3 regions of the Streptomyces sp. NBC_01775 genome follow, and region 1 is predicted to be linked to each of the others. Evidence: riboswitches for the same ligand, from Rfam matches in the RefSeq annotation. Region 1 holds a riboswitch; each other region holds the start of a gene.

Region 1 (9,595 bases):
CCGGACGCCCGGCGCGAGTTCGGCCGGATCCTGGCCACGCTGCTGGACCGGGCCCAGGCGGCCGGTGCGGTCAGATCCGATGTCACGGCCGCCGAGGTGCAGGCGCTGCTGGTGGGGTGTGCGGCGATGGAACAGCGACGCAAGGGGGGCGACGGGAGCGAGGCGGAGGACGGGAGCGAGGGAGGCGGGGGCGGCGCCGGGGCCGGGGTGCTGACGGCTGTCGTGTGCGACGGGCTGCGTGCGGAGCGGGCCGTAACGAAAATGGATAACGAAACCCGGAGTGGCGGCGACGGGCACCGTAACGAAACACAATCCTGCGAGCTGTGCGGCGCTCCCGTCCCCGCCGCCAGAACCGGCCGCCCCGCCCGGTTCTGCGGGGCCGCCTGCCGGCAGAAGGCCCACCGGCGCAGGGCACGGGAGCCGCGATGAGGCGGGGCGGGCACGGTCATGCGGGCCGCGATGGCCTCGCACGACGAGGCGTTCCGCGTGACCGTGGGGGAGGGGCGTCCTCGCCACCTCCCGCCGAACGCCGAACGCCGAACGCCGAACGCCGAACGCCGAACGGCGAACGACGGGCCCGGGGCGGCCGGTTGAAAGCGCGTACGGTCGGGCCGACGCCCGCAGAGTGGGGGAGAACCCGTGGAGATCACCGTCCAGTGGGTACGGACGAGTTGGACGAAGGCGTCCCGGGGAGGCGAGATGGCGGCCCGGCGGAACGCGACCCCGGTCGGCTTCGCCGTACCGCCGCTGGAGCCCTCCACCGCGCACGTGGTGCGCATGCGCGAGCGGGACGGTTTCGTGCCGCGCGAGAGCCAGGAAGACGTGCGGCGCGTCGACGTCCAACTGCGGGAAGCCGAGGGCCGCTTGCGGATCCATCCCCGCGTTCAGCCGTTTCTCGGCCTGCCGCCCCGCCGGCGCCGGCCGCCGGCTGTGCGCCTGGCGCCGGGGCAGTGGGCCCGCTGGCAGCTCAACTACCGCTTCAGCAGTATGGCGGGCACGCAGGACTGGTCGTACTGGCTGGACACGTTCAACATCGCCTATGGTCCGGTGCGCGCCGGGGCGTTCTTGGCGGAGTCCGACGTCTACGTGGACGAGCGCGGGCCGCTTCGGTAGCGCACGGAATCAGGGCTTCACTTGGATTCGAGCCGGCCCATCGGGGCGGCGCTCTCCGCCAGGGCCTTTTGCGCCGCCGTCCAGCCGGCGTCGTCGATGCCGAGTGCATGGCGAAGGTAGGCCCACGTGAACCGCTGGATCAGTGCGACGCGCCGGGGGTTCTCGTCCGTCGTCTCCTGGGCCTCGTAGCCGGCGATCCCGCCGAGCGAGTGTTCCGCCCCGAACAGAGTGAGCAGGCTCTTGTCCCCCGGGCTCAGGAAGTACGGGTCGGCAAGCCACTCCGGTCCCCTGACGGACAGCGGGAGGTCGTCCTTGTCCCCGGCGACCACGAGGGCCGGCGTGGTCATGTTCGCGAAGTCCGGGTTCATGAACGGGAAGTGCTCGGCTGCGAACGGTGTCAGGTCAGCTCCGCCCTTTCCGGCCGTGGCGAGCAGCACGCCTGCCTTGATCCGCGAGTCGGACAGGTCCTCTCCCTCCCCGCTCACCGGATCGAGGACGCGCAGGCCCAGCAGATTGCCCGCCGTCTGGCCGCCGAAGGAGTGGCCGGCCGCGGCGATGCGGCTTCGGTCGAGGCGGCCCCTGAGTCCGGGAACGGCGGCTTCCAGCAGATCGAGCTGGTCGAGGACCCGCTTCGTGTCCTCGACGCGGAAACGCCAGAGCCGCGGGGTGCGGGGATCGTCCTGCGGGAGGCCCACTGTCCTGGAGTCCAGATGGGTGGGCTGGATCACCACGAAACCGTGCGCGGCCCAGAAGTCGGCCAAGGGGCCGTAGCCGTTCAGCGACGAGCCGAAGCCGTGCGAGAAGACGACGACGGGCAGTTCGCTCCCGGTCGTCGGTGCGGAGACCCTCACCCGCAGGTCCTCGCCACGGCCCGGTGCTTCCAGCGCCACCGGCTTCACCGAGACGACAGGCGCGGGTGCGGTGATGGCCACGTCCGTCGTCGCCATGTCTGATGCGGTCATGGAGAGTTCTTCCTTCGCTTCGGCGCTCGTGTCCCGTGGGTACCAAGAAACGGGACGCTGTCCCGGATCGAATATACGGGACGGTGTACCGTTTAGTGAAGTCGATAGTGAAGTCGGTAGCGAAGGGGACGGTGCGGTGAGCGGCAGCGATCGGGGCGCAGGACGCGCACCCAGGCCCAAACGGGCGGACGCGCGACGCAACGAGGAGGTACTGCTCGACTCGGCCGCCGCGGTCTTCGTCGCGTCAGGCGTGGAGGCGCCGATTCGCGACATCGCGGCCAAGGCCGGCGTCGGGACGGCCACGATCTACCGCCACTTCCCGACGCGGGCGGATCTCATCGTCGCCGTCTACCGGCACCAGGTCGAGGCCCTCGCCGAGGCCGGCCCCGACCTGCTGGCGACCAGCGCGACTCCATACGCCGCACTGGGGCGATGGATCGACCTCTTCGTCGATTTCGTGGTCACCAAACAGGGACTCGCCGCCGTGTTGCAGTCCGACGACCCCTGCTTCGACCCCCTGCACTCCTACTTCCTCGAGCGGCTCGTGCCCGTGTGCACCCAACTGCTCGACGCCGCGGCCGGTTCGGGCGAGATCCGCTCCGGCATGGATGCCTACGAGCTCATGCGTGGAGTCGGTGGCCTCTGCGCGGGCGCCGGCAACAACCCCCGCTACGACGCACGTCGACTGGTCGAGATCCTCATCGCGGGTCTACGCCGATCGCGCTGAGGCAGCGCTCAACTCCTGTCCCCTCCCACGGGGATACCGGCCTCCTCGGCCGCCGTGCCGAGGACATCCCGCAGCATGGCGGGGGTCAGTCTGCCGGTGAAGGTGTTCTGCTGGCTGACGTGGTAGCAGCCGTAGAGCGCCAGGTCGGGGCCGTCGCCGCTGTGCGGCAGCACGACGCGGGCGCCGTGGCCGAAGGCCGGGCGGGGGCGCGGAACCTCCCAGCCCGCTGCGCGCAGCACCGGCAGCAACGCCTGCCAGCCGAAGGCCCCCAGCGCCACGACGCTGCGTACGGTGGGCCGCAGCAGCTCCAGCTCGCGGGCCAGCCAGGGGCGGCAGGTGTCCCGTTCGCCGGGGGTGGGCTTGTTCTCGGGCGGGGCGCAGTGCACGGGCGCGGTGAAGCGCACGCCGCGCAGCTCCAGCCCGTCGCCCCGGTGGGTGGAGGTGGGCCGGTCGGCGAGCCCCAGCGAGTGGAGGGCCTCGACGAGCACGTCGCCCGCGCGGTCCCCGGTGAACATCCGGCCGGTGCGGTTGCCGCCGTGCGCCGCCGGGGCCAGGCCCACCAGCAGCATCCGGGCGTCCGGCGGCCCGAACCCGGGCACGGGCCGCGCCCAGTAGTCCCAGTCCGCGAACGCGCGCCGCTTCACTCGCGCGGTCTCCTCCCGCCACTCCACCAGCCGGGGACAGGCCCGGCAGTCGGTCAGCGCCGTGTCGAGCGCCGCCAGATCACGCGCTTCGGCCGCCCGCTCCTCGGGCCAGGTCATCCGCTTCCACCTCCTCCGTCCCGCCCGCGTACCCGCCTTCCACCTCCATGATCACCTGCCTCGGCAAAGGAGGCGACGGGTGCGGGGCCCAAGGGTTCAGAAGATCTCGGGGATCACCGCTTCGATCAGGTGGGGGCCCGGGGTGGCCAGGGCGTGTGCGAGGGCTGCGGTGAAGTCCTCCGCCGTGTCCGGCCGGGAGGAGGGGACGCCGAAGCCGGTGGCGAGCGCGGTGAAGTCGAGGCCGGGCCCGCTCAGGTCGAGCTGGGCCTTGGCCCGGGGGCCCGGATCACCGGCACCCACGCGGGCCAGCTCCATGGTGAGGATCGAGTACGAACGGTTGTTGAGCAGGACGACCGTCACATCGAGCTGCTCGCGCGCCATCGTCCACAGCGCTTGAACGGTGTAGAGCGCGGCTCCGTCCCCCTGGAGCGCCAGGACGGGACGGTCCGGACAGGCGAGCGCCGCGCCGACCGCGACCGGCAGCCCCTGGCCTATCGCGCCGCCGGTCAGGCTCAGCACGTCGTGCCGGGGAGCTCCGGCGGTGGCGCCGGGGAGGAAGATGCCGGAGGTCTGCGCCTCGTCGGAGACGATCGCGCCCTCCGGGAGTACGGCTCCGACGGCCTGGCAGACCGTCTCCGCCGTCAGCGCCCCGGTGGGCGGCCGGGGCCGGGCGGCCGGCTGCACCGGATACGCCGCGTCGGCCGCGCCGAGCGCCTCGGCCAGCGCCTCCAGGCGAGGTGCCGACCGCACGCCCGGCGCCGCCAGCCGGTGGAGCCGGCAGCCCTCGGGTGCCAGGACGCTGGGCTTGTCGGGGTAGGCGAAGAAGGACACGGGCGGCTTCGCGCCGGCCAGCACCAGGTGGGTGAGGCCCTCCAGTTGGGCCGAGGCCATCTCCGCGAGATACGCCATCCGCTCCACCGGGGGAAGCCCCGCGCCCCGCTCCAGCCGGGTGGGGAAGGTCTCCACCAGCAGCGTGGCTCCGGTGGCCGCGGCGACCTTGGCGGCTGCCGCCAACTCGGCCTCGCACACCGACCCGCCGAGCAGGAGCGCCGCGGGCTCGCCGGAGCGCAGTGCCCGCACCAGGGGAGCGAGGTCCGCGCTCTCCGGGACCTGGCCGGACGGCGGGGTGACCTGGGCGGGCTCCGCCTGCGTTCCGGGCGTGGCCCCGTCCCGGTCCCCGTTCCCGTCCCGCTTCCCCTCGCCCCAGGACACATCGGCGGGCAGGATGAGCGTGGCCACCTGTCCCGGCGGCCCGGCAGCGGCGGCGACCGCCTCCGTCGCGTCGCGCGGCAGGTCCTCCGTTCTCGCGGAGGTGCGCAGCCAGCCGGACACGTTGCGGGCCACCGTCTCGATGTCCGACTGCAACTGGGCGTCGTGGCGGGCGTGGTACGTCGCGTGGTCCCCGACGATGTTGACGACGGGGACGTTGCCCTTGCGCGCGTTGTGGAGGTTCGCCAGCCCGTTGCCCAGTCCGGGCCCAAGGTGCAGCAGCGTGGCGGCCGGGGCGCCCGCCATGCGCGCGTAACCGTCGGCCGCGCCGGTGGCGACCCCCTCGAACAGGGTGAGGACGGCCCGCATTTCCGGCACCGCGTCCAGGGCGGCCACGAAGTGCATCTCGGATGTGCCCGGATTGGTGAAACACGTGGTCACACCCGCGTCCACCAGCGTTCTGACCAGCGCCTGAGCGCCGTTGACCGTCGTCACCGTGCCGCCACCTTCCCCTCACCCAGCAGTCCCGGCCGACCCTACGGCCCCTGCTGCCCGTCGCGGGACCCGGCCGGGACAGCATGTGCGTCCCGGCCGGGCCCCGCGCAGGGGTCAGTCCGTGGGGGTGGGGAGTTCCGCGCGGACCGTGTGCGCCGCGGTCACCAGATTGCGGAGGGACTCCCGGGTTTCGGGCCAGGCGCGGGTCTTCAGGCCGCAGTCGGGGTTGACCCACAGGCGGTCGGCGGGGATGGCCTCAAGTCCCTTGCGCAGCAGGGCCGCGGCCTCTCCGGCGCCGGGGACGCGCGGGGAGTGGATGTCGTAGACGCCGGGGCCTGCCTCGCGCGGGTAGCCGTGCGAGGCCAGTTCGCGGGCCACCTGCATATGGGAGCGGGCCGCCTCCAGGCTGATGACATCGGCGTCCAGGTCGTCGATGGCCTGGACGATGTCGCCGAACTCGGCGTAGCACATGTGCGTGTGGATCTGGGTGTCCGGACGCGCCCCGGCGGTGGTGATACGGAACGCCTCGGTCGCCCAGGCCAGATACCCGGCGCGGTCGGCGGCGCGCAGCGGCAGGGTCTCGCGCAGCGCCGGCTCGTCGACCTGGATGACCGGCGTGCCGGCGTCCTCCAGGTCGGTCACCTCGTCGCGCAGGGCGAGGGCCACTTGCCGCGCCGTGTCGCCGAGCGGCTGGTCGTCACGCACGAAGGACCAGGCCAGCATGGTGACGGGGCCGGTCAGCATGCCCTTGACGGGCCGCTCGGTCAGCGACTGCGCGTACGACGTCCAGCGCACGGTCATCGGGTCGGGACGGGAGATGTCCCCGGCCAGCACCGGCGGGCGTACGTAGCGGGTGCCGTAGGACTGCACCCAGCCGTGCTGCGTGGCCAGATAGCCGCTGAGCTGCTCGGCGAAGTACTGCACCATGTCGTTGCGTTCGGGCTCGCCGTGCACCAGCACGTCGATGCCGGTCTCCTCCTGGAAGGCCACCACCTCGCCGATCTCGGCCTTGATGCGCTCCTCGTACGCGGCGGCGTCGATACGGCCGGCGCGCAGGTCGGCCCGCGCGGTGCGCAGTTGGGCCGTCTGCGGGAACGAGCCGATCGTGGTGGTCGGCAGCAGCGGCAGCCCCAGGTGGGCGCGCTGCGCGGGGGCCCGCTGAGGGTAGGCGGGGGAGCGGTGGGTGTCCGCGTCGGTCACGGCGGCGGCGCGGGCGCGCACGGCGGGGTCGTGGGTGAGCGCGGAGCCCTCGCGCGAGGCCAGATCGGCCCGGTTGGCGGCGAGTTCGGCGGCGACGGCGCCGGTGCCCCGGTCCAGGCCCCGGGCGAGGGTGACGATCTCGCCGGTCTTCTGGCGGGCGAAGGCGAGCCAGCGGGCGATCTCGGGGTCGATGTCGTGCTCGGCGGTGGCGTCCAGCGGGACGTGCAGCAGCGAGCAGGAGGCCGAGACGTCGACCCGGCCGGCGAGGCCGAGCAGGGTGCCGAGGGTGGCCAGGGACTTCTCGAGGTCGTTGATCCAGATGTTGCGCCCGTTGACGACCCCGGCGACCAGCCGCTTGCCGGGCAGCCCGCCCACGGCGGCCAGTGCGTCCAGGTTCGCCGCCGCGGGGCCGGTGAAGTCCAGCGCGAGGCCCTCGACCGGCGCCTTGGCCAGCACGGGCAGGGCGTCCCCGAGCCGGTCGAAGTAGGAGGCGACCAGGAGCTTGGGCCGGTCGGTGAGTCCGCCGAGTTCCCGGTAGGCGCGGCCCGCCGCGTTCAGCTCGGCGGGGGAGCGGTCCTGGACGAGCGCGGGCTCGTCCAGCTGCACCCACTCGGCGCCCGCGGCCCGCAGGTCGGCGAGGACCTCCGCGTAGACGGGCAGGAGCCGGTCCAGCAGGGTCAGCGGTTCGAAGTCCGGCGCGACCCCGGGCGCGGGCTTGGCCAGCAGCAGGTAGGTGACGGGCCCGACGAGGACGGGCCGGGCCGTCAGACCGAGCGCGAGGGCCTCCTTCAGCTCGGCGACCTGCTTGGTGGAGTCGGCGGCGAAGACGGTGTCGGGGCCCAGTTCGGGCACCAGGTAGTGGTAGTTGGTGTCGAACCACTTGGTCATCTCCAGCGGTGCCACCTCCTGGGTGCCGCGGGCCATCGCGAAATAGCCGTCCAGCGCGTCGGCCTCGACGGCCGCGCGGTGCCGGTCGGGGATCGCGCCGGCCATGACGGTGGTGTCCAGGACGTGGTCGTAGTACGAGAAGTCCCCGGTGGGCACCTCGTGGATGCCGCTGTCGGCGAGCTGCCGCCAGGTGGCACGGCGGAGGCCGGCGGCGGTCTCCCGGAGGGCGTCCGCGCTGACGCGGCCCTTCCAGTACCCCTCGATGGCCTTCTTCAGCTCCCGGCTCTGGCCCTGGCGCGGGTAGCCGTACACGGTGGCGTGCGCTGCCGCGGCTGCGGACTCGGCTGTCACGGAACTCTCCTTCGCGAGCGTGTCTCCAGCGGTCCCGGTGCGGGACGAGGACGCGAAGGGTGGTGGCACGGCTGGATGGTGCGCCCGGCTGTGCGCGCCTGTCCGCCCTGCTGTGCGACTCCCCGGATGGTGTCCGGAGCGCCCCCGACCCGCCCTCGAGGTCACCGGGGACCGCACGCGGTCGGCCGCGTGCGGGCAACGGGCAGGTCTTCGGACTCGCGGGCGCGCCTGCCGGTCTCCCGGCGGGCACCTACTGGCCGTCGCTTCCCGGGACCGTACGGACCCAGTGCTCATGACGGCGGTCGTTCCCGCTCACCGCTGCGGGGCAGTCCCGGACTCCCACCGGGTTCCCTCTTACGACGCCTCCCGTCTGGCGGACGGGGCGAACCAGCTGCACCGCCAGCCTAGACGCCCCCGCGCGACGGTGGCCAGTGCGCCCGGACCACCCCTCCCGGCCCCCGCCCCCTCCCTCCCTGTCCGTCCCTGGCGTTTCAGCCCTCGGGCGGCTGGCAACCCGGGGGACGCCGCCTCATCGAGGCAGCCCCGACACGAGTGAACGAGCGCGAGCACCGAAGCAGGAGGATCAGCGATGACCACGATGGCAAACACGGTCCGCGACATCATGACCAGCGGCGCCGACTGTGTGCGTACCGACCAGACGGCGGCGGACGCCGCTCGGCTGATGAAGGAGCTGGATGTGGGCGCGCTGCCCATCTGCGGCAAGGACAACAAGCTCAAGGGCGTGGTCACCGACCGTGACCTCGTGGTGAAGGTGTACGGCGCCGACCGGGACCCCGCCGAGTTCTCCGCAGGCAGCCTGGGCCAGCACGAGGCCGTCACCATCGGCGCCGATGACAGCCCCGAGGACGTGCTCGCGACCATGGCCCAGCACCGGGTGCGCCGCCTGCCCGTGATCGACGGGGACCGACTCGTCGGCATGGTGGCCGTCGCGGATGTCGCCCGCACCCTCCCCCACCCGGACACCGGCGAACTCGTCGACGCGCTGTCCGCGGACTACTGAGCCGGGACCCAGCCACCAGGGAAGAGCATGACCACGATCCGGGGAAGAGCATGACCACGATGCGCGCGATCAGCCAGGACGCCTTCGGCGGGCCAGAGGTGCTGAAGCCGGTGGATAAGCCGAAGCCCCGCCCTCTGCCGACCGAGGTGCTGGTGCGGGTGGTGGCGGCCGGGGTGAACCCGGTCGACATCAAGACCCGCTCCGGCAGCGGCATGGCCGCCGTCCTGGGCGATCCCCCCTTCACCGTCGGCTGGGACGTCTCCGGCGTGGTGGAGGAGGTGGGCTTCGGCGTCCACACCCTCCAGCCCGGGGACGAGGTCTACGGCATGCCGTGGTTCCCCCGCGAGGCAGGCGCGTACGCGGAGTATGTGACCGCGCCCTCACGGCAGTTCGCCCGTAAACCGGAGTCGCTGGACCACGACCGCGCGGCGGGCGTGCCGCTGGCGGCGCTCACCGCCTGGCAGACGGTGGTCGACACCGCCCGCGTCCAGGAGGGCCGACGGGTCCTCGTGCACGCCGCCGCCGGGGGAGTGGGCCACTTCGCCGTCCAGCTCGCCGAGCACCTGGGCGCGCATGTCATCGGCACCGCGCGGCAGGACAAGCACGCCTGGCTGTACGAGCTGGGCGCCGACAAGCTCATCGACTACACCAAGGAGAGCTTCGAGGACCTGGTGAGCGAGGTGGACGTCGTCATCGATCTCGTCGGCGACGGCATCGACCACACGAGCACCCGCTCCCTGGAGACCCTGCGCGGGGACGGGCTGCTCATCGCCGTCCCCTCGGGCGTCTCGGAGGAATTGCTGGGCACGGCGCGGGAGCGCGGGCTGCGCGCCACCGGCTTCCTGGTCGAGCCGGACGGGCACGCGCT
Region 2 (9,595 bases), 1.6 Mb from region 1:
GGGCCCGCTCGGCGGGGCCGGGGCGCTCGGCTACGCCATGCTCGGGGAGGTCGGCGGGACGCCCACCCATCACGGGGCGCTCCAGGTGATCGCGGTGGTCGTCGTCGCCTCCCTGGTGGGGCTGATCCCGCACGTCGCGCTGGGCAGGGCGCCCGGTCTGGACATGGCGGCGCGCACGGTGCTCGGTGTGGGCTTCGCGGCCTTCTGCTTCCAACCGCTCTACAACAGCGGCACCTTGGGCGGCAGCATCGGCCCGGGGCCGCTGTACGCGCTGTGCCTGCTGGCCATCACCCTGCTGACCGGATGCTTCGACGCTTTCCTGGGCGCCGCCATCGCTGCCGGGCGCAGCGCGTGGCCTCTGTGGCCGCTGCTGCGTGAGGAGTTGCGCATCCGGCTGGGCATCGTCCCCGCCATCGCCGCGACCGGATGCGTGCTCGCGCTGGCCGTCGCCGTGGCCGGGCTGTGGGCGCTGCCGGTCTTCTGCGTACCGCTGCTGCTCACCCAGTTCTCCTTCCGCCGTTACGCCTCCGTACGGGCGACATACCGGCAGACCATCGCCTCCCTCGCACGTGCGACAGAGGTGGCCGGATACACCCCGCACGGGCACGCGCGGGCCGTGGCCGACCTCAGCCGGGCCGTGGGGCGCGAGCTGGGCCTGCCGGGGCCGGAACTCACTGTGCTGGAGTACGCCGCCTTGATGCACGACATCGGCCAGCTCTCCCTGGTCGACCCCGTCCCCGGCGGGGCCACCGCGGGGCTGGACCCCGCCGAGCAGCGCCGTATCGCCCTGCTGGGCGGCGCCGTCGTCCGCCAGACCGGCGTGCACGGGCAGGTGGCCACCGTGGTGGAACGCCAGGCGGATCCCTACCGGGAGCAACCGGTCACCGCCCGTGTCGTCCGTACGGTCAACGCGTACGAGGACCTCACGGCGGGCAGCGGTCACGTGGGGTCCGGGGCGCGGGAGCGGGCACTGGAGCAACTGCGCCTGGCCACCGCGTGTGACCACGAACCACGCGTGGTGGAGGCGTTGTCACGCGTTGTGTCGCGAGGCGCCGATGTGTGACGCACAGCTGCGTGGACGCGTGACGCACGGGTAATGAGCGGGCACCCGAGCGGGCATGGTTGGATGCGAAGGGGGGAACCGCGAAAGGCGTGCACGGCGCCCGGCGCCCAGCGCGCAGGACCTCAGCGACAGGCGGGAAGTCAGGCGGGAAGCCAGCGGAAACGGCGGATTCGGCGGGAACACAGTGAGGATCTTCAGCAAGGTGAGGCATCGTCCCTCCGCCTCTTGGCGGCAGGCGACAGACCGTGCGTTCACGCTTATCGGCGACGGACGTTACGAGGACGCGGGCGCATTGCTCACCCGCGCCGCCGACCTGGAACCGTGGCTCTCGGAGTCATGGTTCAACCTCGCGCTGCTGCACAAGTTCCGGCACGACTGGGAGCAGGCGCGAGCGGCGGGGCTGCGCGCGGTCGCGCTGCTGGACCGGGAGACCGGAGCGCCCGACTGGTGGAACGTGGGCATCGCGGCCACCGCCTTGCAGGACTGGCCGCTGGCGCGGCGGGCCTGGCAGGCGTACGGACTGCGGGTGCCGGGCCAGGCACAGACGGCAGCCGCCGCCGACGAGCCCAGCGGAATGCACCTGGGAAGCGCCGCCGTGCGCCTCTCGCCCGAGGGCGAGGCGGAGGTCGTGTGGGGCCGTCGCATCGACCCCGCCCGGATGGAGATCCAGAGCATCCCGCTGCCCTCCTCGGGCCGCCGCTGGGGCGAGGTGGTGCTGCACGACGGCGTTCCGCACGGCGAGCGCACCACGGCCGCCGGGCCCTCCTACCCGGTCTTCGACGAGATCGAGCTGTGGGCGCCCTCTCCGGTGCCCACCTGGGTGGTGCTCCTGGAGGCGGCGACGGAGAGCGACAGGGACGCGCTGGAGCGCCTGGCGGCCGACGCGGGCTTCGCCGCCGAGGACTGGTCCTCCTCCGTGCGGCTGCTGTGCAGGGCCTGCTCGGAGAGCGCCATGCCCGCCGACGAGGGCGACGGCAGCGTCCACCTGGACCCGCACGACCACAGTTCGCCCGGCCACCCGGGGCCGTTGGGCCACATGACGCAGGGCGGGCCCGGAGAGCTGTGGGTGCCCGAGCGTGAGTGCGGCCTGGCCGCGCCGTCCGCGCTGGTGCGGGGGATGCTGGACGGCTGGGTCGCGGACAGCCCGGACACCCGTGAATGGCGGGATCTGGAGGAGGTCTGCTGAGCGCGCCCGCTTGGCCCCGTACCCTGTAGGGCGACGAGTCAGCAGACAGTCGGCAGACCGGGTCGCAGGAAGGCTTACCACGGCATGGCGCAGCAGCAGGAATCCAAGGCCCAGTCGGCCCGTACGGACGGTGAGGAGTTCGTCGACGACACGACGGACGCCGCCGCACGTGAGGAAGCGCACACCACACGCGGTACCGCCCGGCCCGTCACGGTCGTCGGCAATCCCGTGCTGCACCGGGAGTGCCGCGAGGTGACGGAGTTCGGCGACGAGCTGGCCGCCCTGGTCGACGACATGTTCGCCAGCCAGCGCGCGGCGGAGGGTGTCGGCCTGGCCGCGAACCAGATCGGGGTGGACCTGAAGGTCTTCGTCTACGACTGCACCGACGACGAGGGCGTCCGGCACGTCGGCGTCGTCTGCAACCCCGTGCTCGACGAACTCCCGGCCGAGGAGCGGGTCCTGGACGACGGCAGCGAGGGCTGCCTGTCGGTGCCGGGCGCGTACCACCCGCTCGCGCGCCCCGACTACGCCGTGGTGCGCGGCCAGGACGCGCAGGGCAAGCCGATCGTCGTCCGGGGGACCGGATACTTCGCGCGCTGCCTCCAGCACGAGACCGACCACCTGTACGGCTACCTCTACATCGACCGGCTCTCCAAGCGGGAGCGCAAGGACGTGCTCCAGCAGATGGCCGACAGCACGCCGCGCTACGAGACGGTCCCGAACGAGTAGCCGTACGCGGCCAGGACCGGACGGGGGGCCTGGGCCACCTGGCCCCCCGTCCGGGGTTTTCCCGGGCCGGCTCAGAAGTCGTCGTCGAACGACACCGAACCCTCCACCGCCACCTGGTATGCCGAGGCCCGGCGCTCGAAGAAGTTCGTCAGCTCCTGCACGTTCTGAAGTTCCATGAAGGAGAACGGGTTGCTGGAGCCGTAGCGCGCGGGGAAGCCCAGCCGCAACAGCCGCTGGTCGGCGACGGCCTGGAGGTACTCGCGCACGGACTCGGTGTTCATGCCCGGCAGCCCCTCGCCGCACAGGTCGCGGGCGAACTGGAGCTCGGCCTCCACGGCCTCCTCCAGCATCGCGGTGACCTCCTTCTCCAACTCCTCGTCGAAGAGGCCGGGCTCCTCCTCGCGCACGGTGTCCACCACGTCGAAGGCGAAGGACATGTGCATCGACTCGTCACGGAAGACCCAGTTGGTGCCCGTGGCGAGGCCGTGCAGCAGGCCGCGCGAGCGGAACCAGTAGACGTAGGCGAACGCGCCGTAGAAGAACAGCCCCTCGACGCAGGCGGCGAAGCAGATCAGGTTCAGCAGGAAGCGGCGCCGGTCGGCGCTCGACTCCAGCTTGTCGATGGTCGTCGTCCCCTCCTCACCGTCCAGCGCGGCCATCCAGCGGAAGCAGAACTGCGCCTTCTCCCGGATGGAGGGGATGTTCTCCACCGCGGCGAACGCCTCGACGCGCTCGTCGTGGTCGGGAAGGTAGGTGTCCAGCAGCGTCAGATAGAACTGGACGTGCACGGCCTCCTCGAAGAGCTGCCGCGACAGATACAGCCGCGCCTCGGGGGAGTTGATGTGCTTGTAGAGCGTCAGCACCAGGTTGTTCGCGACGATCGAGTCACCCGTGGCGAAGAAGGCCACCAGGCGGCTGATCATGTGCTGCTCGCCCGGGGTGAGCTTGGCCAGGTCGGCGACGTCCGAGTGGAGGTCGACCTCCTCGACCGTCCAGGTGTTCTTGATGGCGTCCCGGTAGCGGTCGTAGAAGTGCGGGTAGCGCATGGGGCGCAGGGTCAGCTCGAAGCCCGGGTCGAGCAGATTCTTGGGGGTGGCAGGGGTGGTCATTATTGGCATGCCTCGCAGGACTCGGGGTTTTCCAGGGAGCAGGCGACGGCGTCCTCGGTGGGGGCGCCCGTCGTCTGCTGGGGCACGGAAGGCTGCTGGGGCAGGGAGGTGGCCGCCTGCGCGATACGCGTCGCGGGGCGCGAGCGCAGGTAGTACGTGGTCTTGATGCCGCTCTTCCAGGCGTACGCGTACATCGAGGAGAGCTTCCCGATGGTGGGCGAGGCCAGGAACAGGTTCAGCGACTGGCTCTGGTCCAGGTACGGGGTGCGGGCCGCCGCCATGTCGATCAGGGCGCGCTGGGGCAGCTCCCACGCCGTGCGGTACAGCGCGCGCACGTGCTCGGGCACCCACTCCAGGTCCTGCACCGAGCCGTTGGCCTCGCGCAGCGCCTCCCTGGCCCGCCCGTCCCACAGCCCCAGCCGCTTCAGCTCCTCCACCAGATAGGCGTTCACCTGGAGGAACTCGCCGCTGAGGGTCTCGCGCTTGAAGAGGTTGGAGACCTGCGGCTCGATGCACTCGTAGACGCCCGCGATGGACGCGATGGTCGCGGTCGGGGCGATGGCCAGCAGCAGGGAGTTGCGCATGCCGGTCGCCGCGATACGGGCACGCAGCGCCGCCCAGCGGTCCGTCCAGTGCGGCTCGGCGTTCGGGTAGTGGTCCGGGTGCAGCACGCCACGGGCCGTACGGGTGTGCTCCCAGGCGGCGTGCGGGCCGTGCCGCTCGGCGAGGTCGGCCGAGGTCTCGTAGGCGGCGAGCATGACGCGCTCGGCGATCCGGGTGGACAGCTCGCGGGCCTCGGCCGAGTCGAACGGCAGCCCGAGCCGGAAGAAGACGTCCTGGAGCCCCATCATGCCCAGACCCACCGGCCGCCAGCGGGAGTTGGAGCTCGCGGCCTGCGTCGTCGGGTAGAAGTTGATGTCCACGACGCGGTCCAGGAAGGTCACCGCCGTCCGCACGGTGGCGTCCAGCCGCTCCCAGTCCATCGCGCCGGCCTCGCCCAGGTGGGCCGCGAGGTTGACGGAGCCGAGGTTGCACACGGCGGTCTCGCCGTCGTCGGTGACCTCCAGGATCTCCGTGCACAGGTTCGAGGAGTGCACGGTGTGCCCGTGCTCGGCGGTCTGGTTGGCGGTGCGGTTGGAGGTGTCCTTGAACGTCATCCAGCCGTTGCCGGTCTGCGCCAGGGTGCGCATCATCGCGCCGTAGAGCTGCCGCGCGGGCAGCCGCTTGAGGTAGCGGCCCTCGGCCTCGGCCTTGCGGTAGGCGGCGTCGAACTCCTCGCCCCACAGGTCGACCAGCTCGGGCGCGTCCGAGGGGGAGAGCAGCGACCACTCCTCGTCGGCGGCCACCCGGCGCATGAACTCGTCCGGGATCCAGTGCGCGAGGTTGAGATTGTGGGTCCGGCGTGCCTCCTCGCCGGTGTTGTCGCGCAGCTCCAGGAACTCCTCGATGTCGGCGTGCCAGGTCTCCAGGTAGACGCAGGCCGCGCCCTTGCGCCGGCCGCCCTGGTTGACGGCGGCGACCGAGGAGTCGAGCGTGCGCAGGAACGGGACGATGCCGTTGGAGTGCCCGTTCGTCCCCCGGATGAGCGAGCCCCGCGCGCGGATTCGTGAGTACGAGAGCCCGATGCCGCCCGCGTGCTTGGACAGCCGTGCGACCTGGTGGTAGCGCTCGTAGATCGAGTCCAGCTCGTCCATGGGGGAGTCCAGCAGATAGCAGGAGGACATCTGCGGGTGGCGGGTGCCGGAGTTGAACAGGGTGGGCGAGGAGGGGAGATACGCCAGCGAACTGGTGAGCGCGTACAGCTCGGCGACCTCCTCCAGAGCCCGCTCGGAGCCGTCGGCGGCGAGCCCGCACGCCACCCGCAGCAAAAAGTGCTGAGGCGTCTCGACGGGCACCCGGGTGGTGGGGTGGCGCAGGAGATAGCGCGAGTGCACCGTGCGCAGTCCGAAGTAGCCGAACCGGTCGTCGGCGCCGTCCTCCACGGCCGTCTCGACCAGCGCGTCCAGCCGGGCGGCGTGCGCGGCGACGAACTCCGCCGTGCCGTCCGCGATCAGGCCCTCGGCGTGCCCCAGCGCCACCGACCCGGAGAACGAGGTGACGCCCTGGGAGGCCGCCTCGTCGCGGATCGCGAGGGTCAGCAGCCGGGCGGCCAGGCGGGAGTAGGAGGGCTCCTCGCTGATGAGCCCCGCGGCCGACTCGATGGCCAGGGTGCGCAGTTCAGCGGCGGACGCCTGCGGTGCCCGGCCGCGCAGCGCGGCGGCCTCGACGGGGCCGGGGACGGCGGCGGGGAGGTCGGCGGTGAGGGCGGCGAGCGTGCTGCGCAGGCTCTCGGCGGCCGGGTCCCCGCCGCTCCGGGGCGTGCCGGACGGGTCGCCTGTGCCTGATGGGTCGCTCTCCGGTACGGCATCCGTCTGACTGGGTGCCGGTACGGTCGGTGCGATGGTCACTCGGTGCTCTCCCTCGCTGCTGCTCGCTGCCGCACGGGCGATCGCAGGGGAGGGCAGGGCACGTCGCGTCAGGGCATGACGCGACGGACCGCCGGTCCAACCCACGAGACCCGGGCGTTCCTCGAAGCCGCCGCAGGTGCTCGGACTCGCGGGCGCACACGGCATGGGCGCCCGCACACCGTTGCGGGACAGTCCCGGAATCGCACCGGGTTCCCCTGCATCGCTGGCGGTCGGGAAGAGCATACATCTAGTGCCCGGATGTGCCAGTGCCCCCACATATTGTGTGTCGGCCTGTCGAAGGCGGAGACCTCCGAGGGACGGTCACAGCGCCAGCACGTATGCCCACAGTGCCGGGAGGCCGGGCACCGGCGACCAGTCGCGGGAGGGAGTCCGCGCGAATCCCAGGCGCTCGTACAGCCGGTGTGCGGGCAGCATCCGGTGCTGGGTGGAGAGTACGAGCGCGGTGAGCTTCCGGGCTCGCGCCCGCTCGACGCAGGCGGTCACCAGCGCCTCGCCCACCCCGCGCCCCCGGGCCTCGGCACGTACGGCGAGCATCCGGAACTCGCCCTCACCGGCGCCCGCGCGCTCCGCGAAGGGCCCGCCGCCGCCGACGAAGGTGACGGTGCCCAGCAGCGTGCCCGTGTCGTCCTGCGCGACAAGCAGTTCCGCGTGCGCCGCGCGTCCGGCCGCGTCCCGCAGGCGCTCCAGGTAAGGGTCCTCCGCGCCGAAGTCCAGCAGTCCTCCGTCGAGATACGCCGCGGCCGTCAACTCCCCGGCTTCGGCGTACTCCTGTTCGCGTGCCCTTCTGACCGTGATATCCATGGCGGCCATCATGCGCCGCCGCGCACGATGGCCGCCATGGATATCGCGTGCCCGGTGGACGGTCAGTCGGCCCCGGTGGCCGCGGGAGCGGTGGAGGACGCCGGACCGGACGGGGCGGCTCCGGCTGCCGAAGGCGCCTCGGCGTGTACCGGGCCTGCGGGGCGCTGGTCGGGCGCGTCCGCCGTGTAGTCCTCGGGCCGGGTCTCGTCCACACCGTCCGGCGCCCCCACGGCGCGGAGCGCCACCGTCAGGACGACGGTGACCAGGACGTTCAGCACGAACGCGGTCACTCCGATGTAGCCGATCTCCTTGATGCCGGGGATCAGCGCGTTGCTGCCGCCGAAGTGCTTCTGGGTCGGGCTGGCGACGCCGTACGCGGCGACGGTGCCGTAGACCATGCCCACGGCCCAGCCCGCCAGCAGCGCCCACCGGTGGAACCAGCGGGTGAACAGGCCGCCCACCAGCGCGGGGAAGGTCTGGAGGATCCAGATGCCGCCCAGGAGCTGGAAGTTGATGGCGACGGTCTTGTCCATGCCGAGGACGAAGACGAGCGCGCCGACCTTCACCAGCAGCGACACCAGCTTGGAGACCTTCGTCTCCTGCGCGGGGGTGGCGTCGGGCCGGATGAAGTCCTTGTAGATGTTGCGCGTGAACAGGTTCGCCGCCGCGATCGACATGATCGCGGCGGGCACCAGGGCGCCGATGCCGATGGCGGCGAAGGCGACTCCGGTGAACCAGTCGGGGAACATCGTCTCGAAGAGCTGCGGAATGGCGAGCTGGTTGTTTTCGACCTTGATTCCCGCGGCGATCGCCATGAAGCCGAGCAGTGCGAGGAATCCCAGCATCAGCGAGTACAGCGGCAGGATCGTGGTGTTCCTGCGGATCACGTTGCGGTTCTTGCTGGAGAGCGTGGCCGTGATCGAGTGCGGATACATGAAGAGCGCGAGCGCGGAGCCGAAGGCGAGGGTGGCGTAGGCCCACTGGGCGTTCTCGCCGCTGGCGAGTTCACCGCGTGGTTTTCCGGTCGCGGGGTTCTTCTCGGCGAAGGCGTGCCCCGCCCGCTCGAAGATCTCGTGGAATCCGCCGAGCTTGATGGGGATGTAGATGATGGCGACCGCGATGACGAGGTAGATCAGCCCGTCCTTGACGAACGCGATCAGCGCGGGAGCGCGCAGCCCGGAGGAGTAGGTGTAGGCGGCAAGCACGCCGAAGGCGATGAGCAGCGGCAGGTCCTTGATGAACCAGTGGGTGGACTCGGAGCCGCCCACGCCCATGACGTCCAGTACCGCCTGGATTCCCACCAGTTGGAGGGCGATGTACGGCATCGTCGCCAGGATTCCGGTGAGCGCCACGGCCAGTGAGAGGCCCTTGGAGCCGAACCTGCCGCGGACGAAGTCCGAGGTCGTGACGTATCCGTGGCGGTGCGAGACGGACCACAGGCGCGGCAGGAAGGTGAAGATGAGGGGATAGACGAGAATCGTGTACGGGACGGCGAAGAATCCCGAGGCGCCCGCCGCGTAGATGGCGGCGGGTACGGCGACGAAGGTGTAGGCCGTATACAGGTCGCCGCCCAGCAGGAACCAGGTGATCCAGGTGCCGAAACTCCTGCCGCCGAGGCCCCATTCGTCCAGGCTGTGCTCGTTCTCGGCCTTGCGCCAGCGCGCGGCGAGGAATCCCATGACCGTGACGGCCACGAAGAAGAAGATGAAGACGGCGAGTGCGACGCCGTTCACGCCGCCGTTCACCGCTCCTCACCGCTTTCGGGGGTACGCGGCGATTCCGCCTGAACCGGCGCTGCGGCCTGCTCGCGGCGCACGATCCGGTACGCGACGACGGTGAGCAGGGCCGAGATCAGCACCCAGAGCATCTGGTACCAGTAGAAGAACGGGATTCCTATCAGGGTCGGCTCGACGCGGGCATAGGAATCCACCCACAGAATTCCGGCGAAAGGCGCGAGGAGGCAGAGTCCCGCCACTGTGCGCGCGGGGGTCACAACCGGGTGTTTTCTCCCGGCTGTTGGGGGTGGTGCGGACATGCTGGGCTCCGTCCCTCGCTCAGGCTTCATGTAATGCGCATGAAACCTAGGTGAGGGATTCGCTCTCCGTCACCGGTTGTCCGTATAGCGGACAGTTTTCGGGGGCGTTGCTCAGCACCCAGACGGCGTCCCTCAGCGGCAGCGGTAGACCCCACGCCTCAGCAGCAGCGGAAGCCCTCGCGCGGATCGGCCTCCCGTGCGTCC
Region 3 (9,595 bases), 4.4 Mb from region 1:
GCGACAGCGACGCCGTACAGCTGCGCCCCCTCACCCAGCGGATCCACGAGAGCGCCCTGCGCACCAGCTACGGCAAGGCCCTGGACGGCGAGGACCCCGGGCGCATCGCCGAGGCGGCCCGCCGGCTGCTCGCCGCGGGCCCGTGCACCGGCACCGAGCTGGGCGTCCTGCTCCAGGAGCGCTGGCCCCACCTGGAGGCGCGCGCCCTGTCGATGACGGCGCGCTATCTGCTGCCGCTGGTGCAGGTGCCGCCGCGCGGGCTGTGGGACCGTTCGGGCCGGCCGGTGCTCGACACCCTGGAGTCGTGGCTGGACCGTCCGCTGACGCCCGAGCCGTGCGTGGAGACGATGGTGCTGCGCTATCTGGGCGCCTTCGGACCCGCCTCCGTGCGTGACGCGCAGGCCTGGTCGGGCCTGACCCGGCTGAAGGAGGTGCTGGAGCGGCTGCGGCCCCAGCTGCGGGTCTTCACCGACGAGGAGGGCCGCGAGCTGTACGACCTGCCCGAGGCACCGCGCCCCGACCCCGAACTGCCGCTGCCGGCCCGCTTCCTGGCGGAGTACGACAACGTCATCCTCTCCCACGCCGACCGCTCCCGCCTGCTGGACGAGGCCGTACGCCGCTCGCTGGCCACCAAGAACGGCCAGGTGCCCGGCACCTTCCTGCTGGACGGCAGGGTGCGCGGCAGCTGGAAGGCGGACACCCGGCGCAAGACCGCCACCCTCACCCTCACCCCCTTCGGCCGGCTCACCGACGACGAGGAGCGGACGCTGGCCGAGGAGGGTGAGCGGCTGCTGGCCTTCGCCACCGACGGCGGCCCGGGGCCGCACACGGTCGAGTTCGCCGCGGGCGGGGAGTGAGAGGGCTCAGGAGGCGCGGGCCGGGGGCGTACGCGCCGAGACCGACCGCGCCTTTCACTCCGCGCTCTACGCCGGGCTCGGCGACTCTCCCCCGAGCGCGGCACTGGACGCGTTCTGGGACGCGTTCCACCGGTTACGGACAGATCTGGCCGAGCTGCGCCTGGACCCCCTGGTAACCCGGCGACAGCACGCCGAAATCCTCGCGGCTGTCCGGTCGGGGGACATACGACGTACCGAGGAGGCGGTTCGCGACCACTTCGGGAACGTTCGTGAGCGGCTGCGCTCGACGCCCTCCGAAGTACTCACCAAGAAGCCACACTTCGATGACTCATCCGTCACATCAGCCTCGCCCATACCACCACATTGGCGTTGAACCGCCCCTACCGGCCTTGCGATCACGCGGCGAGTCCGAGAGCCTGACGTAGGGTCACCGCTCCACGAGTCCGCGTAGTCGCCCAGGTGAGGGGCCGGGCGGCAGAGCGTCCCCGCACCACGCGCCGGGGGAGGAGGCGTGGTGAACACGTGACTACGACCATGGAACCGGAAGTCGGCCCGTCGCTGTCTCAGAAGCAGCGGCCGAAGCACGCCGCGCCAGCGTCTAGGGGGCCGAGGACGCGGGCCAGCACGAGAACACGCGGTGCGCCGCGTGTGGGGGGATGCCCTGATGACCATGCCGCCAGCCGGCCCCCGACCGCCGGAGTCCGGCGACGACCCCACCCGGACGACGCAGCTGCGGATACCCGGACAGCGGCGTCAGCGCGGCACCTCCGGACGCGGCCACCGTTGGACCCGCAAGGCCCTGCCACGCTACGACTACGAGCACTACAGCCGGCTGGCCGGGCCGCTCAACCAGCCCGAGCCCGGCAAGCCCTACCGCGTCGGGTACCGCAGCCTGCTGGCCGACGAACCGCACCGGGTACGCGCGGGCTTCCTGCTGTGTCTGGCCCCGCTGCTGTCGGCCGGATTGCTGGTGTGGCTGATGCAGCCCCAGCACTGGACGCAGCGCGACAAGGGCGAGGTCTCCGACCTGGTCCTCCAGCTCGACATCGTCATGCTGGTCTCGATCGGCCTGATCGAGCTGTTCCGCACGCTGAACGTCGTCTCCAACGCGCACGCCACGCTGGTCGCGCGCGATCCGATACCCGTGGTGCCCGAGTCCGGCACCCGCGTCGCCTTCCTCACCTCGTTCGTGCCCGGCAAGGAGCCGATCGAGATGGTCACCAAGACCCTGGAGGCGGCCATCAGGATCCGGCACCGCGGCACCATGCACGTGTGGCTGCTCGACGAGGGTGACGACCCCGAGGTCAAGGACGTGTGCCTGCGCCTGGGGGTGCACCACTTCTCCCGCAAGGGCGTCGCCAAGTGGAACACCGACAAGGGTGCCTTCCGTGCCAAGACCAAGCACGGCAACTACAACGCCTGGCTGGACGCGCACGGCGACCACTACGACTACTTCGCCGGGGTCGACACCGACCACGTCCCGCTCCCCAACTACCTGGAGCGGATGCTCGGATACTTCCGTGACCCCGACGTGGGCTTCGTCATCGGCCCCCAGGTCTACGGCAACTACGACAACTTCGTCACCAAGGCGGCCGAGAGCCAGCAGTTCCTCTTCCACGCGCTCATCCAGCGCGCGGGCAACCGCTACGACGCGCCGATGTTCGTCGGCACCAGCAACGCCGTACGCATCAAGGCCCTCAAGGCCATCGGCGGCCTCTACGACTCCATCACGGAGGACATGGCCACCGGCTTCGAGATGCACCGCCACAAGAACCCGGAGACCGGCAACAAGTGGCGCTCGGTCTACACCCCCGACGTGCTCGCGGTCGGCGAAGGCCCCAACGCCTGGACGGACTTCTTCACCCAGCAGCTGCGCTGGTCGCGCGGCACCTACGAGACGATCCTCAAGCAGTACTGGCGCGGCCTGGGCACCATGCCGTTCGGGAAGCTCTTCAACTACACGATGCTGATGATCTTCTACCCGATCTCGGCGCTCAACTGGATCCTCGCCGCCCTCTCCTGCGCCCTCTTCCTCGGCATGGGCGCCTCCGGTGTCCAGATAGACCCCACCGTGTGGATGGCGCTGTACGGCAACGCCACGGCCCTCCAGATCGGCCTGTACGTCTGGAACCGGCGGCACAACGTCTCCCCCCACGAGCCCGAGGGCTCCGGCGGTCTGGCCGGCATGCTGATGTCCGCGCTGTCCGCGCCGATCTACGCGCGCTCCCTCTTCGACACCTTGCTGCGTCGCAAGAGCAAGTTCGTGGTCACCCCCAAGGGCGACTCGGCCAGCCCCGACACGCTCTTCGGCACCTTCCGGGTGCATCTCTTCTTCATCTTGATCTTCGGTGGCTCGTTCGTGGGCTCGCTCTACCTGGGCCATGACCACCCGGCGATGCTCACCTGGGCCGCGCTCGCGCTGCTGATCACGGCGGCGCCGATCATCGGGTGGCGCTTCACCGTCCGCGCGGAGAAGAAGAAGCGCAAGCACTCGAAGAAACACCGGCACGGTTCCGGTCAGAAGCCCCCGGCCGCCGAGACCGGCGGCCCCGGCGGCGGGGCGGCGACCACCGCCGAGCTCCCCGTGGCGCCCGCACCCGCGCAGGGTCCCCGCGGCCGGGCAGGCTCACCTGACGAGACCATGCAGATCGCCCTTGGGGGACGTAAGAAATGAAGTACCGACCGAGCCGTCGGGCCAGGCGCATAGCCATCGGCACGGCGGTCGTACTCGTGATAGCCGGGTTCAACGGGCCCGCCCTGTACGGCTTCGCCTCGGAGCAGTATCACGAGTACGAGATCAACCAGCCGGAGTACAAGGCCGAGAAGGGCCACTGGCAGTTCGTCGACATCCCCGAGAAGTACCGGATCAACACGATCCACGCGGCGCTGCTCAACACCGGAAAGGTTCTGCTGGTCGCGGGCTCCGGCAACAACGCCAAGAACTTCGACTCGAAGAGCTTCCGCACCGTCTTGTGGGACCCGGTCGACAACACCTTCAAGAACATCCCCACCCCCAGCGACCTGTTCTGCTCGGGCCACAACCAGCTCCCCGACGGAAAGCTGCTGGTCGCGGGCGGTACCCAGCGTTACGAGACGCTCAAGGGCGATGTGAAGAAGGCCGGCGGGCTGATGTTCCTCTACAACGAGAGCCCCGACCGGGCCAAGACCGTCAAGAAGGGCACCCGCTTCACCGGCAAGGAGGACGGCAAGACCTTCGTCGCGCAGAACGATGTGATCATCCCTCGTGCGAAGAAGAAGACGGACGCCCTCGGCCGGGTCCGGGTGGAGGCCAGCTTGGCGCGCGTCTACGCCGAGGCCGAGCACAAGGGCCGCCAGTACTCCACGGGCTCCCAGGACAAGTACACGGTCAGCGGGCTGCGGGGCGCCGAGAAGAGGAACATCTACGGCATCGCCCAGAAGATGTCCTTCGACAAGAAGGACTTCCAAGGCATCAAGGACGCCTACGAGTTCGACCCGGTGGCCGAGCGCTACATCACCGTCGACCCGATGCACGAGGCCCGCTGGTACCCCACGCAGGTCACCCTCCAGGACGGCAGGGTGCTCACCGTCTCCGGTCTCGACGACATCGGCCAGGTCGTGCCGGGGAAGAACGAGATCTACAACCCCGACACCAAGAAGTGGTACTACCTGCCCAAGACACGCTTCTTCCCGACCTACCCCGGGCTGCACCTGATCGGCCAGAACCGGCTCTTCTTCAGCGGCACCACCGCCGGCTACGGCCCCGACAACAAGGGCCGCATCCCCGGCGTCTGGGACCTGGAGACCAACCAGTTCACCAAGATCCCCGGCATGAGCGACCCGGACACCCTGGAGACCTCCATGTCCGTGCCGCTGCCGCCGACGCAGTCGCGCAAGTACATGGTCGAGGGCGGCGGCGGGGTCGGTGAGTCCCCCAAGACCACCGACAAGACCCGCATCGTGGATCTGAGCACCGACAGCCCCCGCTTCCAGGACGGCCCCAAGCTCTACGACAAGGTCCGCTACCCCAGCAGCGTCATCCTGCCGAACGACACCGTGCTGACGACCAACGGCTCGGGGCAGTACCGGGGCAAGGGCGACAGCAACGTGCTCAAGGCGGGCATCTACGACCCGAAGAAGAACGCCTTCGACGAGGCCGCCGCACCCCTGGTCGGCCGCAACTACCACTCCGGCGGCCTGCTGCTGCCCGACGGCCGCGTGATGACCTTCGGCTCGGACTCGCTCTACTCCGACAAGGCCAACACCAAGCCCGGCCAGTTCGACCAGCGGATCGAGATCTACACCCCGCCCTACCTCAACAAGGGCAAGAAGCAGCCCGATCTCCAGGACGTCGGCAAGAGCCGCAAGACGCTGTCACTGGGCGACAGCGTGTCCTTCAAGAGCGAGGACGCCGCGAAGCTGAAGAAGCTGCGGCTCGTGCGGCCCGGGTCCTTCACGCATGTGACCAACGTCGAGCAGTCGTCGGTCGCCCTGAAGATGCGGAAGTCCGAGGACGGCACGCTGCGCACGACGCTCCCCGACGATCCCTCGCTCGTGACCCCGGGCTGGTGGATGGTCTACGGCATCGACAAGGACGGCATCCCGTCCAAGGCGAAGTGGCTCAAGGTCAACGTCGACCCGACGGCCCAGCACACGACGGCGACGACGGGCGACCCGAAGGTGAACCCGAACTGAGCGAAGCCGGGCGGGCTGACTTCAGCCCGTCCGGCGGATCTTTCTGTTGCCCTCTTTCCTGGTGCTGAGCATGGGGTGCCCCTGCCTGTACTTGGCAGAATGCGGGTGCGTCGGGGCTGGGCGCGCAGTTCCCCGCGCCCCTTCGGGGCACGCTCTAACGCTTGGCGTTACGTGCCAGCTCCAACGCGTACTTGGGCCACCACTGGCCCGCCTTCGGGCCCCCCTTGCACTCGCCGTCCGACTCGCCTGGCCGCTTGATCCACAGGTAGGCGTCCACCCGCTTGTCACCGGTCTTCGTGGTGGGCGGCTCCCCCAGGGCGCGGCCCCGCGGGTTGCACCAGGACTCCTCGCCGCCGGCGCCCTTGACGGGGCCGTTGCCGTTGCGGCTGGTGTCGATGACGAACGGCTTGTTGCCGACCATCGGCGAGACCTTGTTGCCGTAGGCCCGGTTGGACTTCGTCGTCTGGTAGTTGGAGACGTTCAGCGCGAAGCCGTCCGCCTTGGCGATGCCCGCGCGGTTCAGGGGCTCGACCAGGCCGCCGGGGTCGCGCACCCAGTCGGGGTTGCCCGCGTCGAGGTAGACCTTGGTCTTCGGGAGCTGCTTGAGCTTGCTGACGGCCTCGTTCAGCAGCTGGTAGCGCTCCTCGTGGAACTGCTTCGGGGTGCAGCCCTCGGCCAGCAGGTGCGGGATGGCGTCCGGTTCGACCACCACCGTGGTGGAGCGGTCGCCGATTCCCTTGACGACGTTGTCGAGCCACGCGCGGTACTCCTCGGCGCCCTTGGCGCCGCCCTGGCTGTACTGCCCGCAGTCGCGGTGCGGGAGGTTGTAGAGGACGAGCAGCGCGCTGCGGTCGGCCTTGTCCGCGTCCTTCGTCAGCCGTTCGACCTCGGAGCGCGGCTCGGGGCGGGTGATCCAGTCGGCAACCGGCTGACTCGCGATCTTCTTGATCAGCTTGGCGTCGTCGGCCTTGTCGTCCTGCTCGTACGTGCTGACCTGCTTGGCGGCGTTTCCCGAGGGGTTGACCCAGTACGGGGACTCGGACTTGGGGCGCTGGTCGACAGCGGAGCCGCCCTTGGCGCCGTCGTCGGAGCTGTCGTCCGAGGACGAGAAGCATCCGGCAAGCAGCAGCATCGCCCCCACTGTCGCACCTGACGCGGCGAGCCGGACGCGGGCCGCGCGCGGCGGCCTGCTGTCGTAACTGCCGTACATCCACTCCCCTTTGGCCGTATTCCTGGGGACGCCCCGGCCCCCATGGACAAATCGTCGCTCCATCGTGTCACACGGATTTTCCCGGCACCGATGCTGTCGAAGAGCTGTTACGGGCCCTCTCCAGGGGCCTGCGGACGCTCCGGTTCCGCGTGGCCGGCGAACGCCACGTGACGGAGTCCTTATTGACAGTGCACATGTCAGGCTGCAACGCTCCGAACAGCACATTTCCATACTGAGGCGACGGTGCGCAGGAAGCCGGTGCGAATCCGGGACGGTCCCGCCACTGTGTCCGTACGCGTGCGACGCGTACGGGAGTCAGGAACTGACCCGTCGCTTCTCCACCTGACGGGGCGTGGAAACCCCAGGAGGAGGAAGGCGTATGTCTCCGCACATCGCACACAGCACACCGGCGGCGGCCTCGGGAGCCGGCACCGCCGACCCGTCAGCCATCCATTCCGCGACGGTCAGGACGCGCGACTGGCTGATCGTCGCCGCCGCCGCGATCGTGGCGCTGATCGCGCTCTACGCCGTCTTCGTCGACAACGGCAACCTCGTCTCGGCCACCGGCAACTACCTGCACGAGTTCTCGCACGACGGACGCCACCTCTTCGGCGCCCCCTGCCACTGATCGGGGCACGCACACATGTCCGTCTCCGCTGAGACAACTCCCTACCCGCTGCTGCCCCTTCTCGGCCGGGGCCTGGGCGCCGGCGCGCTCGCCGGGCTGGCTTCCGGGCTCTTCTCGCTGCTGCTGGCCGAACCCCTGATGGACAGGGCGATCCGGCTGGAGGAGAAGCGCTCGGCCGCCGCCCAGTCGGGCCATCACCACGCCGCCGAGGCCGAGGAGGTCTTCACCCGGGGCACCCAGCACTTCGGGCTGGTGGTGACGGCCGCGGTGGTGGGCCTCGCCGTCGGGGTCTTCTTCACGCTCGCCTACGTGCTGGTCTACCGCTCGGCCCCCATGGCCGACGGCCGCGCCTGGCAGCGTGGCCTCGGGCTGGCCGGTGCGGGCTTCCTCGCCCTCTCGCTGCTGCCCGGCCTGCGCTATCCGGCCAACCCGCCGGGCGTGGGCGACAGCGGCACCGTCACCGAACGGCAGGGGCTGTGGGTGGCCGCGCTGGTGATCAGCGTGCTGGGGCTGGTGCTCGCGCGCCAGTTCCACGTACGGCTCGGCCGCGCCGGGCACGGGCTGCCGGCCCGGCAGTCCGCGGCGGCGGCCACCGTGGTCGCCACGCTCGCCGCGCTCTTCCTGCTCCCGGACAACCCCGACGCCGTCCCGGTGTCCGCCACCTTGCTGTGGGACTTCCGCGTGCTCTCCTTCGCCGCCCACGCGGTGCTGTGGACCGCGCTGGGCACGCTCTTCGCCCTGCTCTGCGGTCGCCTGGCCAGGGGCGCGGGCGCCGGCGAGCGCACGGACGGCGGGCCCTCGGCGTAGGGCCCGCACCGCGGGGCCGGGCCATGGCGAACCTCCGTCGGTCAGTCCGGCGGTCCGGCCAGAAGGCCCGCTCCGCATCCCCGGGGCGGGCCTCTTACTCCGTACGGCGGCGGCGCGGCTCCGTGCGGAGCCGGGCGGCGTCAGATCTTGTCGACCAGGTCGGCGATGGAGTCGACGACGCTGGAGGCGCGGTAGGGGTAGCGCTCGATCTCGTCGGGCCTGGTCAGGCCCGTGAGGACGAGGAAGGTCTCCAGGCCCGCCTCCATGCCGGCGCGGACGTCCGTGTCCATCCGGTCGCCGATCATGGCGCTGGTCTCCGAGTGCGCGCCGATCGCGTTGAGGCCCGCGCGCATCATCAGCGGGTTGGGCTTGCCCACGAAGTAGGGGTGCTGCCCGGTGGCCTTGGTGATGAGGGCCGCGACGGAGCCCGTGGCGGGCAGGGCGCCCTCGGCGGAGGGGCCGGTCTCGTCGGGGTTGGTGGCGATGAACCGGGCGCCGTCGTTGATGAGGCGGATGGCCCTGGTCAGCGCCTCGAAGCTGTAGGTGCGGGTCTCACCGAGGACGACGTAGTCGGGGTCGGCGTCCGAGAGGACGTAGCCGATGTCGTGCAGCGCGGTCGTCAGCCCGGCCTCTCCTATGACGTAGGCGGTGCCGCCGGGGCGCTGGTCGTCCAGGAACTGCGCCGTGGCCAGCGCCGAGGTCCAGATGTTCTCGGTGGGTACGTCCAGCCCGATGCGCGCCAGGCGGGCGTGCAGGTCCCTGGGGGTGTACATCGAGTTGTTCGTGAGCACCAGGAAGGGGCGTCCGGACTCCTTGAGGCGCTTGATGAAGGAGTCGGCTCCGGGGACGGGAATCCCCTCGTGCATCAGCACACCGTCCATGTCGGTGAGCCAGGACTCGATGGGCTTGCGCTCTGCCACGGGCGGGCTCCTGCCAGGTTCGTGGTGGTCCGGCCGGCGGGGAGTACCTCGGTGTACGACCGGCCGCCGCGTTCAGCGTAACCGCAGGGGCGGTGCCCGGTCAGCCGGGACGTACGCCGTAAGGCGCCCAGATCCACGGCCTCCGGCCCCCGGGTGGGTTCCCTCGTCCGGACCGTTGGTGTGCCCCCGGGCTCCGGCTGCTGCAAGGGTGGGGGCCATGAACCGCATGGACACCTCCGTCACCCCGCTCCGCGTCGGCCTCCTCGGCTACGGCCTCGCCGGATCGGTCTTCCACGCCCCGCTGATCGCGACCACTCCGGGGCTGGCGCTGGATACGGTCGTCACCTCCGACCCCGGACGCCAGAAGCAGGCGCGCGCGGCGGGCGGGCGCGGCACCGAGGAGGTGCGCACCGTCGCCACCGCCGACGAGCTGTTCGCCGAGGCGGACAGGCTCGACCTGGTGGTGGTCGCCACCCCCAACCGCACCCATGTCGACCTC

Evidence for each region. A riboswitch is a leader RNA that binds a small molecule or an ion and turns the genes downstream of it on or off. The one in region 1 is predicted to bind cobalamin.
Region 2: another riboswitch for cobalamin. It lies ahead of OHB04_RS14285 (ribonucleoside-diphosphate reductase subunit alpha); the one in region 1 lies ahead of metE (5-methyltetrahydropteroyltriglutamate--homocysteine S-methyltransferase).
Region 3: another riboswitch for cobalamin. It lies ahead of OHB04_RS26400 (hypothetical protein); the one in region 1 lies ahead of metE (5-methyltetrahydropteroyltriglutamate--homocysteine S-methyltransferase).

Annotation. Positions count from the first base shown of each region.
Region 1 is NZ_CP109104.1:1,558,890-1,568,484, reverse strand. It holds gene OHB04_RS07240 (helix-turn-helix domain-containing protein) at 1-429, shown strand, start outside; gene OHB04_RS07235 (hypothetical protein) at 640-1,113, shown strand; gene OHB04_RS07230 (alpha/beta hydrolase family protein) at 1,131-2,075, opposite strand; gene OHB04_RS07225 (TetR/AcrR family transcriptional regulator) at 2,212-2,802, shown strand; gene OHB04_RS07220 (uracil-DNA glycosylase) at 2,811-3,563, opposite strand; gene OHB04_RS07215 (acetolactate synthase large subunit) at 3,660-5,267, opposite strand; gene metE (5-methyltetrahydropteroyltriglutamate--homocysteine S-methyltransferase) at 5,382-7,706, opposite strand; cobalamin riboswitch at 7,891-8,113, opposite strand; gene OHB04_RS07205 (CBS domain-containing protein) at 8,305-8,727, shown strand; gene OHB04_RS07200 (NADP-dependent oxidoreductase) at 8,778-9,595, shown strand, end outside.
Region 2 is NZ_CP109104.1:3,204,296-3,213,890, reverse strand. It holds gene OHB04_RS14305 (HD-GYP domain-containing protein) at 1-1,063, shown strand, start outside; gene OHB04_RS14300 (tetratricopeptide repeat protein) at 1,248-2,249, shown strand; gene def (peptide deformylase) at 2,334-2,978, shown strand; gene OHB04_RS14290 (ribonucleotide-diphosphate reductase subunit beta) at 3,050-4,087, opposite strand; gene OHB04_RS14285 (ribonucleoside-diphosphate reductase subunit alpha) at 4,087-6,534, opposite strand; cobalamin riboswitch at 6,649-6,781, opposite strand; gene OHB04_RS14280 (GNAT family N-acetyltransferase) at 6,856-7,356, opposite strand; gene mctP (monocarboxylate uptake permease MctP) at 7,419-9,101, opposite strand; gene OHB04_RS14270 (DUF3311 domain-containing protein) at 9,098-9,391, opposite strand; gene OHB04_RS14265 (YbdD/YjiX family protein) at 9,550-9,595, opposite strand, start outside.
Region 3 is NZ_CP109104.1:5,921,460-5,931,054, reverse strand. It holds gene OHB04_RS26425 (winged helix DNA-binding domain-containing protein) at 1-857, shown strand, start outside; gene OHB04_RS26420 (FCD domain-containing protein) at 781-1,230, shown strand; gene OHB04_RS26415 (glycosyltransferase family 2 protein) at 1,522-3,531, shown strand; gene OHB04_RS26410 (kelch motif-containing protein) at 3,528-5,531, shown strand; gene OHB04_RS26405 (glycoside hydrolase family 6 protein) at 5,686-6,741, opposite strand; cobalamin riboswitch at 6,966-7,087, shown strand; gene OHB04_RS26400 (hypothetical protein) at 7,121-7,369, shown strand; gene OHB04_RS26395 (CbtA family protein) at 7,385-8,176, shown strand; gene OHB04_RS26390 (HAD-IIA family hydrolase) at 8,317-9,096, opposite strand; gene OHB04_RS26385 (Gfo/Idh/MocA family protein) at 9,314-9,595, shown strand, end outside.